Regions from separate parts of the Streptomyces sp. NPDC048461 genome, predicted to be linked through region 2. Evidence: riboswitches for the same ligand, from Rfam matches in the RefSeq annotation. Region 2 holds a riboswitch; the other holds the start of a gene.

Region 1 (7,943 bases), on a different contig from region 2:
ACCTCCAGGTTGAACATTCCGAGTTCCGTCTGGAAATCCGGACTCGCAATCCGCTCCAGCACCTGCGCATTCACCATTCTCGGCAACCCGTCGGCACCCGCGAGATTCAGCTCGATCTCCAGCCCCATCATGTTCTTCGGGCGATCGAACCTCTTCTCCGCCAGAAGCCGCTCCAGCCCCTCCAGGCACTCGTGAAGCTTCCTTCGATACCGCTGCCGATCGGACAGGTCGAATCCGCCTGCCACGACCTTCTCCCCCATCGAAGCGTCCCTCCTCGAGTGGGCCTGGCCCGGCACACCCGGCCCGCGTTACGGTCGATGATGCCCCGGCAGCGTGATCCATAACGCGGAGGGGGCACGAGTGGCGAGGAGCGCGCGCCGGTTTGGCCGACGGGCGCTTCGGCACATTCACCTGGCAAGTCGTCGTATGCAAATTCCGCGCCGACTTTGCCGCTTCTGGATTACCGGCGCTTTTCAGCCGAGCCCTGTTCCGGTAACCTCCGAGGTCAGGGCGACTTGTTCGCACACATCCGGCATGAATGCCCTGCCAGCGGGACCGGTAAGCGACTTGCCTGTAATAGCCGGGACAGCTAGCTGAAACACTGCGTGAACACAGGTCGTATAAACTCCGCAAACGAGGCAGAGAGTTGGCGCGCGGCCATTGCCCCTCAGCCCCCCTCTGGCCCCAGAATGCGACAGCGCCGTCCGCACCTGCCCCCGTTCCACCGGTCTCCCAAAGTGAGAGGCGACCCACCATGCCGCTGCATGTCCCTCCGGCTCCCGCGCCCGCCCTGCGCAGCGTCCTCGCGGCACTCGGTTCCCCCACCGCCGTCCACGAGGCACACACTCCGGCCCTGCGCGCGGTCCAGGGACCGATGACCGCCGAACTGCCGCTCCCGGTGCACGTCATGGACCGGCTGCTCACGTCCAACCTCGCGGCCGGCGGCAGGCCGCCCCGCACCCGGCTCATCGGCTGGCGGTTCCTGATCCGCAGCGGCGACCGCCACGTCGCGGCGGCCGACACCCGGCTGACCCCGGACGGCTGGGTCTTCTCGCACTTCTTCGAGGGGCCGTACGTCGCCGCCACCGAACGCGCCCTGCGCCAGGCGGAGTCGCTCCCCACGGCCTACCAGCCGCGGCTGCTGTCCGTACCGGAGCTGTACATGCTGACCCTGTGGCTGCACGGCGCGGTCGGCGCCGACGCCTCCGCGGGCCTGCCCGCCGGCGAGGACCTGCTCGTCCCGCTGGCGCCCGCCCCGCCCGGCATCGCGGCGTTCCGTCCGCACCCGGTGTCCGAGCTGCTGCCCGCGCTCACCCGCCGGCTGACCCCGGCACCGGTCCCGCCCACGCTGGCCGCACCGGCCGCCTGACCCGAGTGGCCCATTCGGCCTAGCCCGCTCGGGCCACTCTCGAACCACCCGAAATGACAGGGGAGTTGGACTGAACCGCCCGCACGGGTGATGCGTCATCATTCTGTGAGGACAGCTGCCGGGAAATACCTGCGAAGCGGCTGTCGTGGGGGAAGACTGATGACAAGCTCCCCGCGGGTGCGGGGATGACCCAGGGGGACGGCCATGAACCACGCATCGAGCCGTAGCACGCAGACCACACCGCAGCGAAAGAACGCATCCATGTGCCAGCACCAGCCAGCCTGCCCGTCAGCCGACTCCGCCGACCGGGAGGCCGCGCACCCCGTGGCGAACCACCCGGAACAGGGCTGGAGCCTGCTGTGCAACGGAGTCCTGCTCTTCGAGGACACCGGGGAGCTGCTGCCCGACGGCAGGATCATCGCCCCGCACCGCCCGCTGGCGGCCGCCCAGGTGATGAAGGCGGCCTGACCCGCCGCGGCAACGACGAAGGGGCCGGCCCGGGAGGAGATCCCGGACCGGCCCCTTGTCGGCGCCTGGCGTCAGTTGTCGTACTCGTCCAGCGGCGGGCAGGAGCAGACCAGGTTCCGGTCACCGAACGCACCGTCGATGCGGCGGACCGGCGGCCAGTACTTCTCCGCGGCCGTGACCCCGGCCGGGAAGACCGCCTCGTCACGGGTGTACGGGTGGTTCCACTCGCCGCCCAGCGCCGCCGCCGTGTGCGGGGAGTTGGCCAGCGGGTTGTCCTCCAGCGGCCATTCGCCGCCCGCGACCCGCTCGATCTCGGCACGGATGGCGATCATCGCGTCGCAGAAGCGGTCGATTTCGGCGAGGTCCTCGGACTCCGTCGGCTCGATCATCAGCGTTCCGGCGACCGGGAACGACATGGTCGGCGCGTGGAAGCCGTAGTCGATCAGGCGCTTGGCGATGTCGTCCACGCTGACGCCGGTGGTCTTCGTCAGCGGGCGCAGGTCGATGATGCACTCGTGCGCGACCAGGTTGCCGGGGCCCGTGTACAGCACCGGGTAGTGCGGCTCCAGGCGCTTGGCGATGTAGTTGGCACCGAGCACCGCCACCTGGGTGGCGCGCTTGAGGCCCTCGCCGCCCATCAGGCGCACGTACGACCACGAGATCGGCAGGATGCCCGCGGAGCCCCACGGCGCGGCGGAGATCGGGCCGACGCCCGTCTCGGGGCCGGCGGTCGGCTGCAGCGGGTGGTTCGGCAGGTACGGGGCCAGGTGCGCCCGGACACCGACCGGGCCGACGCCCGGACCGCCGCCGCCGTGCGGGATGCAGAAGGTCTTGTGCAGGTTCAGGTGCGAGACGTCGCCGCCGAAGTGACCCGGCTTGGCCAGGCCCACCAGGGCGTTGAGGTTCGCGCCGTCCACGTAGACCTGGCCACCGGCGTCGTGCACCTGGGCGCAGATGTCGGCGACGTGCTCCTCGAACACACCGTGCGTGGAGGGGTAGGTGATCATCAGTACGGCGAGCTCGTCGCGGTACTGCTCGATCTTCGCCCGCAGGTCCGCCGCGTCGACCTCGCCGTCGTCGGCCGTCTTGACGACGACGACCTTCATGCCGGCCATCACGGCGCTGGCGGCGTTCGTGCCGTGCGCGGAGGACGGGATGAGGCAGATGGTGCGCTGCTCGTCGCCGTTGGCGCGGTGGTAGGCGCGCACGGCCAGCAGACCGGCCAGCTCACCCTGCGAGCCCGCGTTGGGCTGAATGGAGACCTTGTCGTAGCCGGTGACCTCGCAGAGACGTTCCTCCAGCTCGGTGATGAGCGTGAGGTACCCCTCGGCCTGCTCCACCGGGGCGAACGGGTGCACCTGGCCGAACTCGGGCCAGGTGACGGCCTCCATCTCGGTGGTGGCGTTGAGCTTCATGGTGCAGGAGCCCAGCGGGATCATGCCGCGGTCCAGCGCGTAGTCCTTGTCCGAGAGCTTGCGCAGGTAGCGCAGCATCGCGGTCTCGGAGCGGTGCTGGTGGAAGACCGGGTGCGTGAGGACCTCGTCCGAGCGCAGCAGGGCCTCGGGCAGTGCGTCGGCCGTGGTCGCGTCGAGCGCCTCGATGTCGGCGCTGACGCCGAAGGCGGCCCAGACGGCCTCGACGTCGGCGCGCAGGGTGGTCTCGTCGCAGGAGAGGGAGACGAGGTCCGCGTCGACGCGGTACAGGTTGACCCCGCCCTCGCGGGCGGCGGCGACGACCTCGTCGGCCCGGCCGGGAACCCGCGCGGTGAGGGTGTCGAAGTACGAGCCGTGGACGATCTCGACCCCGCCGGCCCGCAGGCCCGCGGCGAGGAGGGCGGCGTAGCGGTGCGTCCGGCGGGCGATCGTCCGCAGGCCGTCCGGGCCGTGGTAGACGGCGTACATGGCGGCCATGACGGCGAGCAGCACCTGCGCGGTACAGATGTTGCTGGTGGCCTTCTCGCGGCGGATGTGCTGCTCGCGGGTCTGCAGGGCCAGGCGGTACGCCTTGTTGCCGTCCGCGTCCACGGAGACGCCGACGAGGCGGCCCGGGAGCGAGCGGGCGTGCTTGGCCTGGACGGCCATGTAGCCGGCGTGCGGTCCGCCGAAGCCCATCGGGACGCCGAAGCGCTGGGTGGTGCCGACCGCGATGTCCGCGCCCAGCTCGCCCGGCGAGGTCAGCAGGGTCAGGGCGAGCAGGTCGGCCGAGACGGTGACGACGGCGCCGAGCCCGTGCGCCTGGTCGATGACCGGCTTGATGTCGCGGACGGCGCCGGAGGCACCCGGGTACTGGAGCAGCACGCCGAACACGCCGCGCTCGGCGATCTCGGCCGGGATGCCGTCGGAGAGGTCGGCGACGACGATCTCCACGCCCGTGGGCTCGGCGCGGGTCTCGATCACGGCGATGGTCTGCGGCAGCGCGTCGGCGTCGATCAGGAAGACGCCGCCCTTGACCTTGCCGACGCGGCGGGCCAGGGACATGGCCTCGGCGGCCGCCGTGCCCTCGTCGAGCAGCGAGGCGCCCGAGGTCGGCAGACCGGTCAGGTCGGCGACGACGGTCTGGAAGTTCAGCAGCGCCTCCAGACGGCCCTGCGAGATCTCCGGCTGGTACGGGGTGTACGCCGTGTACCAGGCCGGGTTCTCCATGACGTTGCGAAGGATCACCGGCGGCGTGAAGGTCCCGTAGTAGCCGAGACCGATCATGGGGGTGAGGACCTGGTTGCGGTCGGCGAGCGACCGCAGCTCGGCCAGCACCTCGGCCTCGGTCCGCGCCTCGGGCAGGTTCAGCGCTTCGGCGGTCTTGATCACATCCGGTACCGCGGCGGCGGTCAGTTCGTCCAGGGAGCCGTAGCCCACCTGGGCGAGCATCTTCGCCTGCGCCCCGGCGTCCGGGCCGATGTGGCGCTGCTCGAAGGGGATGCCTCGCTCAAGCTGGGAGAGCGGAATGCGGTTGGCGGTCATGTACGGAGGCCTCCTGGTCGTATGACCTGCGAGGGGCACCACGGCGCGGGCACCCGGACGGCCTCCCCCTCTGTCATCTCAACCTGAGAGTTTCACCGGAGTCGTGGGGATCGCCCTCGAGCTCCGGCTTTCACCGTCGGTGAGGAGAGGGACCGGCACTGCGCGCCCGGTTCCCGCTCCTGCTTTCCAGAGTGGCCTCGTCCGTGCGGTACGTATGCCTGAGAGATTCCGGGGAGGATTTGCTCCTTCGGCGCCTCCGGCGAGCTCATTCGGAGGACTCTCCCGCACAGGGTCGACAGCCGCCACCCAGCCTACCAGCGCCGTTCCGGGGCCTCCCCGAGTGGCCTCGACTCCCAATATGCACTTCTGTAGTCATTACGGAGGAGTTGCGACCAAGTGGAGGGACCGTGCAGACCGACATCGATCCGCGCAGCCTGATCGGCCGCAAGGCGTTCGACCGGAACGGCAGCAAGATCGGCACCATCGACGAGGTCTACCTCGACGACGCCACCGGCGTCCCGGAATGGGCCGCCGTACGGACGGGCCTGTTCAGCCGGGACGCCTTCGTCCCGCTGGAGCCGAGCGAGCTGGTCGGGGACGCCCTGCGCGTCCCGTTCGACCGCTCCCTGATCAAGGACGCCCCCGACTTCGGCGTCGGCCGCCACCTCTCCCCCGAACAGGAGCTGCAGCTCTACCACCACTACGGCCTGGACGTGACCCTCCCCTCCGAGTTCCACCAGGCGCCCCCGCCCCCGGAGCAGCCGCGCGACTTCGGCCGGCTGGCGGGCGACGACGGCTGACCGCCGCCCCTCCCCGGCCGGCCCGGGCGCCCCTCAGGCCCTGCCCGGCCCCTCCTCCACCGGCTCCCCCACCAGCGGCAGCGGATCGGCCGCCTCCAGCTCGGGATCGTCCACCCGGAAGGTGCGCACCCGGCCGGGGGCCGACCCGGGCCGCTCGAACCGTACGGTCACCCGCCCGACCCCGCTGCCCTGCACCCACCCCGGCCCGTGGACGGCGTGCCGTACGTCGTTCCCGGGCGCCCAGCGCCGCTCGGCGGCGGCCTCCGCCTCCCCCGGCGGCCCGGGCGGGACGGCCGGCCCGGCGTTCCCCGAGGCAGGCGCCTCCGGCGCGGCGGCGCCGGCCTCCGACGGCCCCGCCGAACCCTCCGCCGCCCCGTCGGGCGGGTCCCCGGCCCGCCCGTCCCCCTCGGCGGCGAGCGTCGCGGCGGCCTGGGCGAACAGGTCCTCCTGCGTGTAGTCCGCCAGCCCCGTGACCCCCACCCCGAGCAGCCGCACCCCGCCCGTGGTGTCCACGCCCTCCAGCAGCCGCGCCGCGGCCTCCCGCACCACCCCGGGGTCGTCGGTGGGCCCGCGCAGCGTCTCCGAGCGCGTGAGGGTCGAGAAGTCGAACCGGCGCACCTTCAGCACGATCGTGCGGCCCGAGTGCCGGGACTCCCGGAGCCTGCGCACGCACCGGTCCGCGAGCCGCTGCACCTCGGTGCGGATGCGGACCCGGTCGTGCAGGTCCACGTCGAAGGTGTCCTCGACCGACACCGATTTCGCGTCCCGCTCGGCGACCACCGGCCGGTCGTCCAGCCCCAGGGCCATCCGGTGGAGGCCGGCGCCGTGCGCGCGCCCGACCATCCGCACCAGCTCGTCCTCCCCGGCCTCCGCCAGTTCGCCCACAGTGGTGATCCCGGCCCGGCGCAGGTGTTCCCCGGTCGCCGGGCCCACCCCGGGCAGGGTCCGTACGGACATCGGCGCGAGCAGCTCCCGCTCGGTCCCCGGCTCGATCAGCAACAGCCCGGCCGGCTTGGCCTCCTCGGACGCCACCTTGGCCAGCATCTTCGATCCGGCCAGTCCCACCGACCCGCTCAGGCTCGTGGCCGCCCTGATGTCCGCGCGCAGCCGCTCGCCCGTCTCCCGGGCGCTGCGGGCGTCGAAGGCGACGCCGCCCGCCTCCAGGTCCACGAACGCCTCGTCCAGGCTCAGCGGCTCCACCAGCGGCGACAGCTCCCGCAGCAGGGCCATGACCACGTCGCTGACCTCGCGGTAGAGGCTGAAGCGCGGGACCAGGCAGGCACCGTTCGGGCAGAGCCGCCGGGCCTGCGCCATCGGCATGGCCGAGTGCACCCCGAAGCGCCGCGCCTCGTACGAGGCGGTGGCGACGACCCCGCGCGGACCGAGCCCTCCGACGATCACGGCCTTGCCCCGCAGGCTCGGCTTCGACGCCTGCTCCACGGAGGCGTAGAAGGCATCCATGTCCAGGTGCAGGATGGTTGGCGCGGCTCTCACGCCCCCGATGCTGCCCTACGCCTCTGACAATCCCGGGAACCGGTTCCGGGGCGCCCGCGGCCGGGCCGCAACGGCCGGCGGGCGCGGAGCCCCCTCAGGGCCCCGCGCCCGCCGGAACGGCCGTACGTGCTCAGGCCGGGCTCACACGGCCCGGTTGCGGCGGGCCGCCAGCTCGTCCGCCGGGTGGTGGCCGACGACGGTCTCGCCCGTGGCCACCCGCTCCCCGTGCAGCTGCCCCAGCGCACTCTCCACGTCCCGCCACACGACGCCCACGGCGATGCCGAAGACGCCCTGACCGCCCTGGAGCAGGCTCACGACCTGGTCCGGCGAGGTGCACTCGTACACGGAGGCGCCGTCGCTCATGAGCGTCGTCCGCTCCAGGTCCGCGAATTGGGGGTCCCGCAGGTGCTGTACGGCCGTGCGGATGTTCTGGAGCGCCACACCGGTGTCCAGCAGGCGCTTCACGATCTTGAGGACCACCACGTCCCGGAAGCTGTACAGCCGCTGCGTGCCCGACCCGTAGGCGGCCCGCACGCTGGGCTCCACCAGCCCGGTCCGGGCCCAGTAGTCGAGCTGCCGGTAGGTGATCCCGGCCGCGGCGCACGCCGTGGGCCCGCGGTAGCCGACCTCCTCGGGCACCGGGGCGTCGCCCACCGGTGCGACCGGCGTGGACTCCGGCTGACGTCGCGCGGACCCCACCGTGCTGCCGTAAAGCGGGTACGGTCCGCCGTCACTCCGTACGGGGATGCCCCCGGTCGTACCGTCGCCCGTGATCCTCACGCCGACCCTCCGTCCTTGACCTGCCCACCTTGAAGGTAGGCAGTCACCAGGGGTGCGTCAACGATCGCCACACTC
Region 2 (7,943 bases):
CGGCACGAAATGCGCCTGAAGTGCACGTGAAGAGCTGGTGCTTGCTGGATTGACCGGCCTTCGGTGGGGGGAGTCTTCAACGGCGTCTGAGCCGCCCGCCAGACCTGCCGGGGATGTGATGCGCAACCGTGATCTGCGCCTACACCTTCCGTTATCCGAACCGCGCGGGCTGTTCAGCGGTGAAAGACCGCCCGTTAGGCGCGGAACGGACATCCGGGCCAACTGCCACTTAGGGCAGCCTTCTTGGGCGGATTCGACGGGAAATGCGAAAGACCGCACCGGCGGACTCCGGTGCGGCCTTCGAGACGGATGTCTCAGTATGCGGATCTCTCGGGACGGGCCCGGGGTGCGGTCGGCGCACCCGGTTTCAGTACGCCGGACCCTGGCCCTCGCGGTCGTAGAACGGCCGGGTCTGCGCCCGCAGCCACATCGCCACCGGGTCGTGCTCGTCGGCCAGCGCGACGGTGCACACCGGGACGCCCTCGGGGACCACGCCCACCGACTGGCGCATCATCTCCCGTACGGATTCCAGCGCGGGCGCGGAGGCGTCGTACAGGTCGAGCCCGACCGCGAGGTACGGCGAGCCCAGCGCGGGCTGCACCCAGGCGCGGCGCAGCGACCGCACGGCGGGCGTGCGGTGGGCGTGCCGGGTCAGCAGCCCGTAGAACTGCGGGAGCTCGATGGCGGGCTCCGACAGCCGCAGCGGGCCGGCCGGCATCCGGTCCAGGCCCGTGGCGATCCGGCGCAGGTCCGCCCAGGGCACGCCGAGCCCGCCGCCCGAGGCGTGCGGGTTGAGCCACAGCCCCCAGCGGTCCGGGTACAGGGCGCGGGCGATGTCCCGGCCCGTGACGACCTCGTAGCCCCGGTTCCAGCCGCTGGCGGCCAGCTCCTGCGGGGAGGTCACGCACGGCGCGTAGCCGAGGCCCTCCACCTCCATGCCGCCGTACTGGGCGTCCGGGGATCCCGGCTGCCCCTGCCACAGCAGCATCCACAGCCGGCCCTCGGAGAGGGCGTGCAGCAGTGACTCGTAGCTCTCATAGCGCCCGGGAGTCACCTGGCGCAGCATGTGCTCGACCTGCCCGGCCGCGGCCGTGCCTGACGCACTCACCCGGTACCCCTTCTTCGTCCGCCCGTCGTCCACGCGTACCCGGGCCGCGCGTGCGGCCGCAGGTGTGACCACCTTAAGCGGCCCTACGGAAGGTAGAAGGGGCGTACGCGCTCACGAATCCAGTCCGTGACCGGGTCCTCGGCGGCGTCCAGGAGGATCAACTGCACCGGCCACGGCGGCGGGACGCGGGTCAGGGCCCGGCCGAGGGCCTCCATCGGGGCGTTCTGCGTCCCGGGGTCCCATCCCACCAGCCGGACACCGATGAACAGCTGTGGCTCCCCGCCCTCGACGCTGGCGAGGCAGCGGTACGCGGCGGTGACCGCCCCGGTCGCCCGGAACTCCTCCGTGGCGGCGGCCAGGAAGTCCACCGGGTCGTCCTGCCAGTCGGGCTCGTACAGCCGGACGCGGCCGCCGGACGCGGGTCCGTCGAGGGGGCTGCGTCCGATGCGGCACAGTTCCGCGACGGCGGGCGGGGGAAGGGGGACGCCGACGGCGCCCTCGGGGTTCACGGCGATGCCGAGCTGCGGGGGCAGGCCGCGGGCGAACTCGACGGCGGGGGCCACGGCGAAGTCCATGGCGGGACCGGCGCAGTAGCGGAACTGCGCCTCGGAGCTGTAGACGGGGACGTAGGCCGCCCCGGCGATGTCCATGGTCGGCAGGGACAGGCTCGCCGCGTCGGGGGCCCCGCCGGCGGGCAGCGGCACCCATACCCGGCTGCGCCCGAGCACCTCGAGGATCCGCGCCCCCGCGTCGGGCTGCCCCAGTGCCGCTCCGAGCACCTGCTCCAGTTCGTTCTCCGGCCAGCCGCTGCCCTGCATGTTCCCCTGCCTCCGTGTGGTGCCACCGCGTCCGGTGCCGAAGGCTATCCGCTGCCGGGGCCCGGGCCGCGCGGGGTCCCGCTGTCCCGGTCCCGGGCGGCGGGCGCCCGCGGCCGGATCAGCCGTGGAACGCGATCCGCGTCACCGCTGCGGCCGAGCGGCGGTCCAGCAGCGTCGCCGAGGCGCAGCCCGCCGGCGGCCGGCCGGCCTCGGCGTCGCGCAGCAGGCGCGCCACCGCGCCCCGGTGCCGGGAGAAGGCGTACGCCGACACGCGCCGCCCGCGGGCCGCCTGCCCGGAGAGGGCCTCCTCGGGGCTGCTGTCCAGGAACAGCAGGTGCAGCTCGCGGCCCCGGCGGCGGGCGGCCGCCGCGAGCAGGCCGCGCACCCAGCTCTGGGTGCCGCAGTCGTGGACGACCACCGAGGCGCCGGAGCGCAGGACGCGCCACAGTCCCCAGTAGTGGGCGGCGCGGACCAGCGGCCGGTAGGCGCCGTACGGGAGGAACCCGGGCATCCGGCGCTCCCAGCGCTCGCGGGTGTCCTGGGAGTCGACGGACCCGCCCTCGGCGGCCGCCCGCTTGATCAGGGTGCTCTTGCCGCCGCCGGGCAGTCCGGACACGACGACGATGTCCCCGGCGGCGAAGGCGAGCCGCTGGGGCCCGCGCACCGCCGGACCGCGCAGGTCCCGTACGGCGCCGGGGCCGGCCGCGTCGGCCGCCCGGCGGACGCGCGGGCCACGCTGCTCCGGCACCGCGTCCACGGTTCCCGTCGTCGTCGCCACTACTCCGAATCTCCGCACAGTGATCGCCTCCCCCGAATCGGGTCGCCAGGACCCTTGCCCACTGAGTGTAAAGAGACGGTAATCCGGGACCGGCGGTTCCGGTCCGGACCTCCGCGAACGCCGCGGTCTTTCGGGCCCGCCCGCCCGATCACGCGCACGGCGTGCAATGATGTGCGCCATCTGGACCAACTGCATACCGGCCGCTTGAATCCGCGCGGGAGAGTCCCGGCACGCCGCAAGGCCGTGCGCGGGCGCCGAAGGAGCAAGAACCTCCCTTGAATCTCTCAGGCCCCGTACCGCGTGGATGAGGCAGATCTGAAAAGCGAGCCGTGCCGCCGCCCGTGAGGCCGGGGTGCGCGCTCCACCCAAGGTGCAAGTCGCGAATCCCGCCGGATCGGAAGATCGGGGGAACTCTCGGCGAACCTCTCAGGTTCCGATGACAGATGGGGAGGAACGTCCTCGTCATGTCATGTCGATGCCCTGGGACCCGGGAGTCACACCCATGAGCTCTGCCCCCCGTCTGACCGCCCTCGATGCGCTGCACCGTTCCCTCGGTGCGACCATGACCGATTTCGCGGGCTGGGACATGCCGCTGCGGTACGCGAGCGAGCGCGACGAGCACAACGCCGTACGCACGAAGGCCGGTCTCTTCGACCTGTCCCACATGGGCGAGATCACCCTGACCGGCCCGGAGGCCGTCAAGGTCCTCGACTACGCGCTGGTCGGCAACATCTCCACCGTCGGCGTCGGCCGCGCCCGCTACACGCACATCTGCCGGGCGGACGGCGGGATCCTCGACGACCTGATCGTCTATCGGCTCGGCGAGACCGAGTTCATGGTCGTCGCCAACGCCTCCAACGCCCAGGTCGTCCTGGACGCGATCACCGAGCGCGCCGCCGGCTTCGACGCCGAGGTCCGCGACGACCGCGACGCGTACGCGCTGCTCGCCGTCCAGGGTCCGCAGTCCCCCGGCATCCTGAAGTCCCTGACCGACGCCGACCTGGACGGGCTGAAGTACTACGCCGGCCTGCCGGGCACCGTCGCGGGCGTGCCCGCGCTGATCGCCCGTACCGGCTACACCGGCGAGGACGGCTTCGAGCTGTTCGTCTCCCCCGAGCACGCCGTGGAGCTGTGGCAGGCCCTCACCAAGGCCGGCGAGGGCGTCGGCCTGGTCCCGGCCGGCCTGTCGTGCCGCGACACGCTGCGCCTGGAGGCGGGCATGCCGCTGTACGGGCACGAGCTGACGACCTCCCTCACCCCGTTCGACGCGGGTCTGGGCCGGGTCGTGAAGTTCGAGAAGGAGGGGGACTTCGTCGGCCGCGCCGCGCTGGAGGCCGCCGCCGAGCGCGCCGCCTCGAACCCGCCGCGCAAGCTGGTCGGCCTGATCGCCGAGGGCCGCCGCGTCCCGCGCGCCGGTTTCCCGGTCGTCGCCGGCGGCGAGGTCATCGGCGAGGTGACCTCGGGCGCCCCGTCCCCGACGCTGGGCAAGCCGATCGCGATGGCGTACGTGGACGCGGCGCACGCCGCGCCCGGCACCTCCGGCGTCGGCGTCGACATTCGCGGTACGCATGAGCCGTACGAGGTCGTGGCCCTGCCGTTCTACAAGCGGCAGAAGTAATCCTTCCTCAGACCTCGGCCGTACGGGCAGCCGTACGGTCCTGTCTCAGTACCCGAGACCGCTGTTCGTTCCCACTCCCCCGCATCCAGGAGAATCAGGCCATGAGCAACCCCCAGCAGCTGCGTTACAGCAAGGAGCACGAGTGGCTGTCGGTCGCCGAGGACGGCGTCTCGACGGTCGGCATCACGGAGTTCGCGGCCAACGCGCTCGGTGACGTCGTCTACGCCCAGCTTCCCGAGGTGGGCGACACGGTGACCGCGGGCGAGACCTGTGGCGAGCTGGAGTCGACCAAGTCGGTCAGCGACCTGTACTCCCCCGTCTCCGGCGAGATCGTCGAGTTCAACCAGGACGTCGTGGACGACCCGGCGCTCGTGAACACGGCCCCGTTCGAGGGCGGCTGGCTGTTCAAGGTGCGCGTCGCGGAGGAGCCGGGCGACCTGCTCTCCGCCGAGGAGTACGCCGCGCTCACCCACTCCGACAACTGACACCCCAGGGGATCTTGATGTCTGTGCTGAACACCCCGCTCCACGAGCTCGACCCGGACGTCGCCGCAGCCGTCGACGCCGAGCTCGTACGCCAGCAGTCGACCCTGGAAATGATCGCGTCGGAGAACTTCGCTCCGGTCGCCGTCATGGAGGCCCAGGGCTCGGTCCTGACCAACAAGTACGCCGAGGGCTACCCGGGCCGCCGCTACTACGGCGGCTGTGAGCACGTCGACGTGATCGAGCAGATCGCGATCGACCGCATCAAGGCGCTGTTCGGCGCCGAGGCCGCGAACGTCCAGCCGCACTCCGGTGCGCAGGCGAACGCCGCCGCGATGTTCGCGCTGATCAAGCCGGGCGACACGATCATGGGCCTGAACCTGGCCCACGGCGGTCACCTGACCCACGGCATGAAGATCAACTTCTCCGGCAAGCTCTACAACGTGGTTCCGTACCACGTCGACGAGACCGGCCAGGTCGACATGGCCGAGGTCGAGCGCCTCGCCAAGGAGTCCAAGCCGCAGCTGATCGTCGCGGGCTGGTCCGCCTACCCGCGCCAGCTGGACTTCGCCGCCTTCCGCCGCATCGCGGACGAGGTCGGCGCGTACCTGATGGTCGACATGGCGCACTTCGCGGGCCTGGTGGCCGCGGGTCTGCACCCGAACCCGGTGCCGCACGCCCACGTCGTGACCACCACCACGCACAAGACCCTGGGCGGTCCGCGCGGCGGTGTCATCCTGTCGACGCAGGAGCTGGCCAAGAAGATCAACTCCGCGGTCTTCCCGGGCCAGCAGGGCGGCCCGCTGGAGCACGTGATCGCGGCCAAGGCCGTCTCCTTCAAGATCGCGGCCTCGGAGGGCTTCAAGGAGCGCCAGGTCCGCACCCTGGAGGGCGCGAAGATCATCGCCGAGCGCCTGGTGCAGCCCGACGTCACCGAGGTCGGCGTGTCCGTCCTCTCCGGCGGTACGGACGTCCACCTGGTCCTGGTCGACCTGCGCAACTCCGAGCTGGACGGCCAGCAGGCCGAGGACCGGCTCCACGAGATCGGCATCACGGTCAACCGGAACGCCATCCCGAACGACCCGCGGCCGCCCATGGTCACCTCGGGCCTGCGGATCGGCACCCCGGCCCTGGCCACGCGCGGCTTCGACGCCGAGGCCTTCACCGAGGTCGCCGAGATCATCGCGTCCGCGCTGAAGCCGGCGTACGACAGCGAGGACCTGAAGGCGCGCGTCTCCGCGCTCGCCGCGAAGTTCCCGCTGTACCCGTCGCTCTAGGAGCGCCCGGGAGTGATCCGGAAGGGCCCGGTCCTGCCCGTGCCGGCCTGCGCCGGCCCGCGCACGGGACCGGGCCCTTCTCATGACCGGAGCCCCGCCGGCCTTCGCCTTCCGCCGGGGCGAGCGGAACCTCGCCCGGCGGTTCGCCCCGGCCCGGTGAACCGTGTTCTTCCTCGGCGCCCCGCCCCCGCCGCCCGCCCCCGCCGCCCGGGACCGCGCCCGGGCCGTGCGGGCGGGCGTCGCGGCCCACCGCGCGGGCCTGCCGGGGCCGGCCCCGGCCCGGGGCGGGGGCGTGAGCCGGCCCACGCCCGACGGCCGCCCGACAGCCGCCCGACGGCCCGCGCGCCCGGAAGCCCGCGCCTGACGGCCACACCTCGTGCCGGTCCGGCAGACGAATCGTTCATGTGCACGCGTTACGCTCGTCTGCCGGACAAAATCCGCCCAATCGCACTTCTCCTGCCCCCTCCCACCCCACGAGCAGACAAGGGAGTCCGCCAGTGGCCATCTCCGTATTCGACCTCTTCTCCATCGGCATCGGCCCGTCCTCCTCCCACACGGTCGGACCCATGCGGGCGGCCCGCATGTTCGTGACCCGGCTCAAGAAGGACGGCGTCCTCGCCCAGACCGCGTCCGTGCGCGCCGAACTGTTCGGCTCGCTCGGCGCGACCGGCCACGGTCACGGCACCCCCAAGGCGGTGCTCCTGGGCCTGGAGGGGCACTCCCCCCGCACCGTGAACGTGGAGACGGCCGACGCGGAGGTCGAGCGGATCCGGCAGTCGGGGCGGCTGCGCCTCCTCGGCGCGGAGATAGGCGATGCCCACGAGATCGCCTTCGACGAGCCGAACCAGCTGATCCTGCACCGCCGGCGCTCGCTGCCGTACCACGCGAACGGCATGACCCTCTTCGCGTACGACACCGCCGGCACCCCGCTGCTGGAGAAGACGTACTACTCGGTCGGCGGCGGCTTCGTCGTGGACGAGGACGCGGTCGGCGAGGACCGGATCAAGCTCGACGACACGGTGCTGAAGTACCCGTTCCGCTCGGGCGACGAGATGCTCCGCCTGGCGAACGAGACCGGCCTGTCGATCTCGTCCCTGATGCTGGAGAACGAGAAGGCCTGGCGCACCGAGGACGAGATCCGCGAGGGCCTCCTGGAGATCTGGCGCGTGATGCAGTCCTGCGTCGCACGCGGCATGTCCCGCGAGGGCATCCTCCCGGGCGGCCTGCGCGTCAAGCGCCGCGCCGCCTCCACCGCGCGCCAGCTGCGCACCGAGGGCGACCCGATGCTGCACCGCAGCGAGTGGGCGACGATCTACGCGATGGCCGTCAACGAGGAGAACGCGGCGGGCGGCCGGGTCGTGACGGCCCCGACCAACGGCGCGGCCGGCGTCCTGCCCGCGGTCCTGCACTACTACATGAACTTCGTGCCGGGCGCGGACGAGGACGGCGTGGTCCGCTTCCTCCTCGCGGCGGGCGCGATCGGCATGCTGTTCAAGGAGAACGCCTCGATCTCCGGCGCCGAGGTCGGCTGCCAGGGCGAGGTCGGCTCGGCCTGCTCGATGGCGGCGGGCGCCCTGGCCGAGGTCCTGGGCGGCACCCCGGAGCAGGTGGAGAACGCGGCCGAGATCGGCATGGAGCACAACCTGGGCCTGACCTGCGACCCGGTCGGCGGCCTGGTCCAGATCCCGTGCATCGAGCGCAACGGCATGGCGGCGGTCAAGGCGGTCACGGCGGCCAGGATGGGGCTGCGCGGCGACGGCACGCACAAGGTCTCGCTCGACAAGGTCATCAAGACCATGAAGGAGACGGGCGCGGACATGAAGGTCAAGTACAAGGAAACGGCCCGCGGCGGCCTGGCGGTC

The links. Region 2 has a riboswitch for glycine ahead of gcvT (glycine cleavage system aminomethyltransferase GcvT). Riboswitches for the same ligand answer to the same signal wherever they lie in the genome.
Region 1: linked by a shared signal. The riboswitch ahead of gcvP (aminomethyl-transferring glycine dehydrogenase) and the one ahead of gcvT (glycine cleavage system aminomethyltransferase GcvT) in region 2 are both predicted to bind glycine.

The regions. Positions count from the first base shown of each region.
Region 1 covers NZ_JBVJGW010000014.1:222,951-230,893, forward strand. The annotation lists gene ACZ6S8_RS24505 (glutamate-cysteine ligase family protein) at 1-260, opposite strand, end outside; gene ACZ6S8_RS24510 (hypothetical protein) at 755-1,369, shown strand; gene ACZ6S8_RS24515 (DUF5999 family protein) at 1,631-1,837, shown strand; gene gcvP (aminomethyl-transferring glycine dehydrogenase) at 1,909-4,794, opposite strand; glycine riboswitch at 4,855-4,990, opposite strand; glycine riboswitch at 4,991-5,089, opposite strand; gene ACZ6S8_RS24525 (PRC-barrel domain-containing protein) at 5,202-5,594, shown strand; gene ACZ6S8_RS24530 (DNA polymerase IV) at 5,628-7,088, opposite strand; gene ACZ6S8_RS24535 (MerR family transcriptional regulator) at 7,230-7,868, opposite strand.
Region 2 covers NZ_JBVJGW010000001.1:425,710-433,652, reverse strand. The annotation lists gene ACZ6S8_RS01910 (enhanced serine sensitivity protein SseB C-terminal domain-containing protein) at 368-1,108, opposite strand; gene ACZ6S8_RS01905 (enhanced serine sensitivity protein SseB) at 1,192-1,926, opposite strand; gene ACZ6S8_RS01900 (AAA family ATPase) at 2,045-2,728, opposite strand; glycine riboswitch at 2,910-3,013, shown strand; gene gcvT (glycine cleavage system aminomethyltransferase GcvT) at 3,207-4,322, shown strand; gene gcvH (glycine cleavage system protein GcvH) at 4,424-4,807, shown strand; gene glyA (serine hydroxymethyltransferase) at 4,825-6,081, shown strand; gene ACZ6S8_RS01880 (L-serine ammonia-lyase) at 6,579-7,943, shown strand, end outside.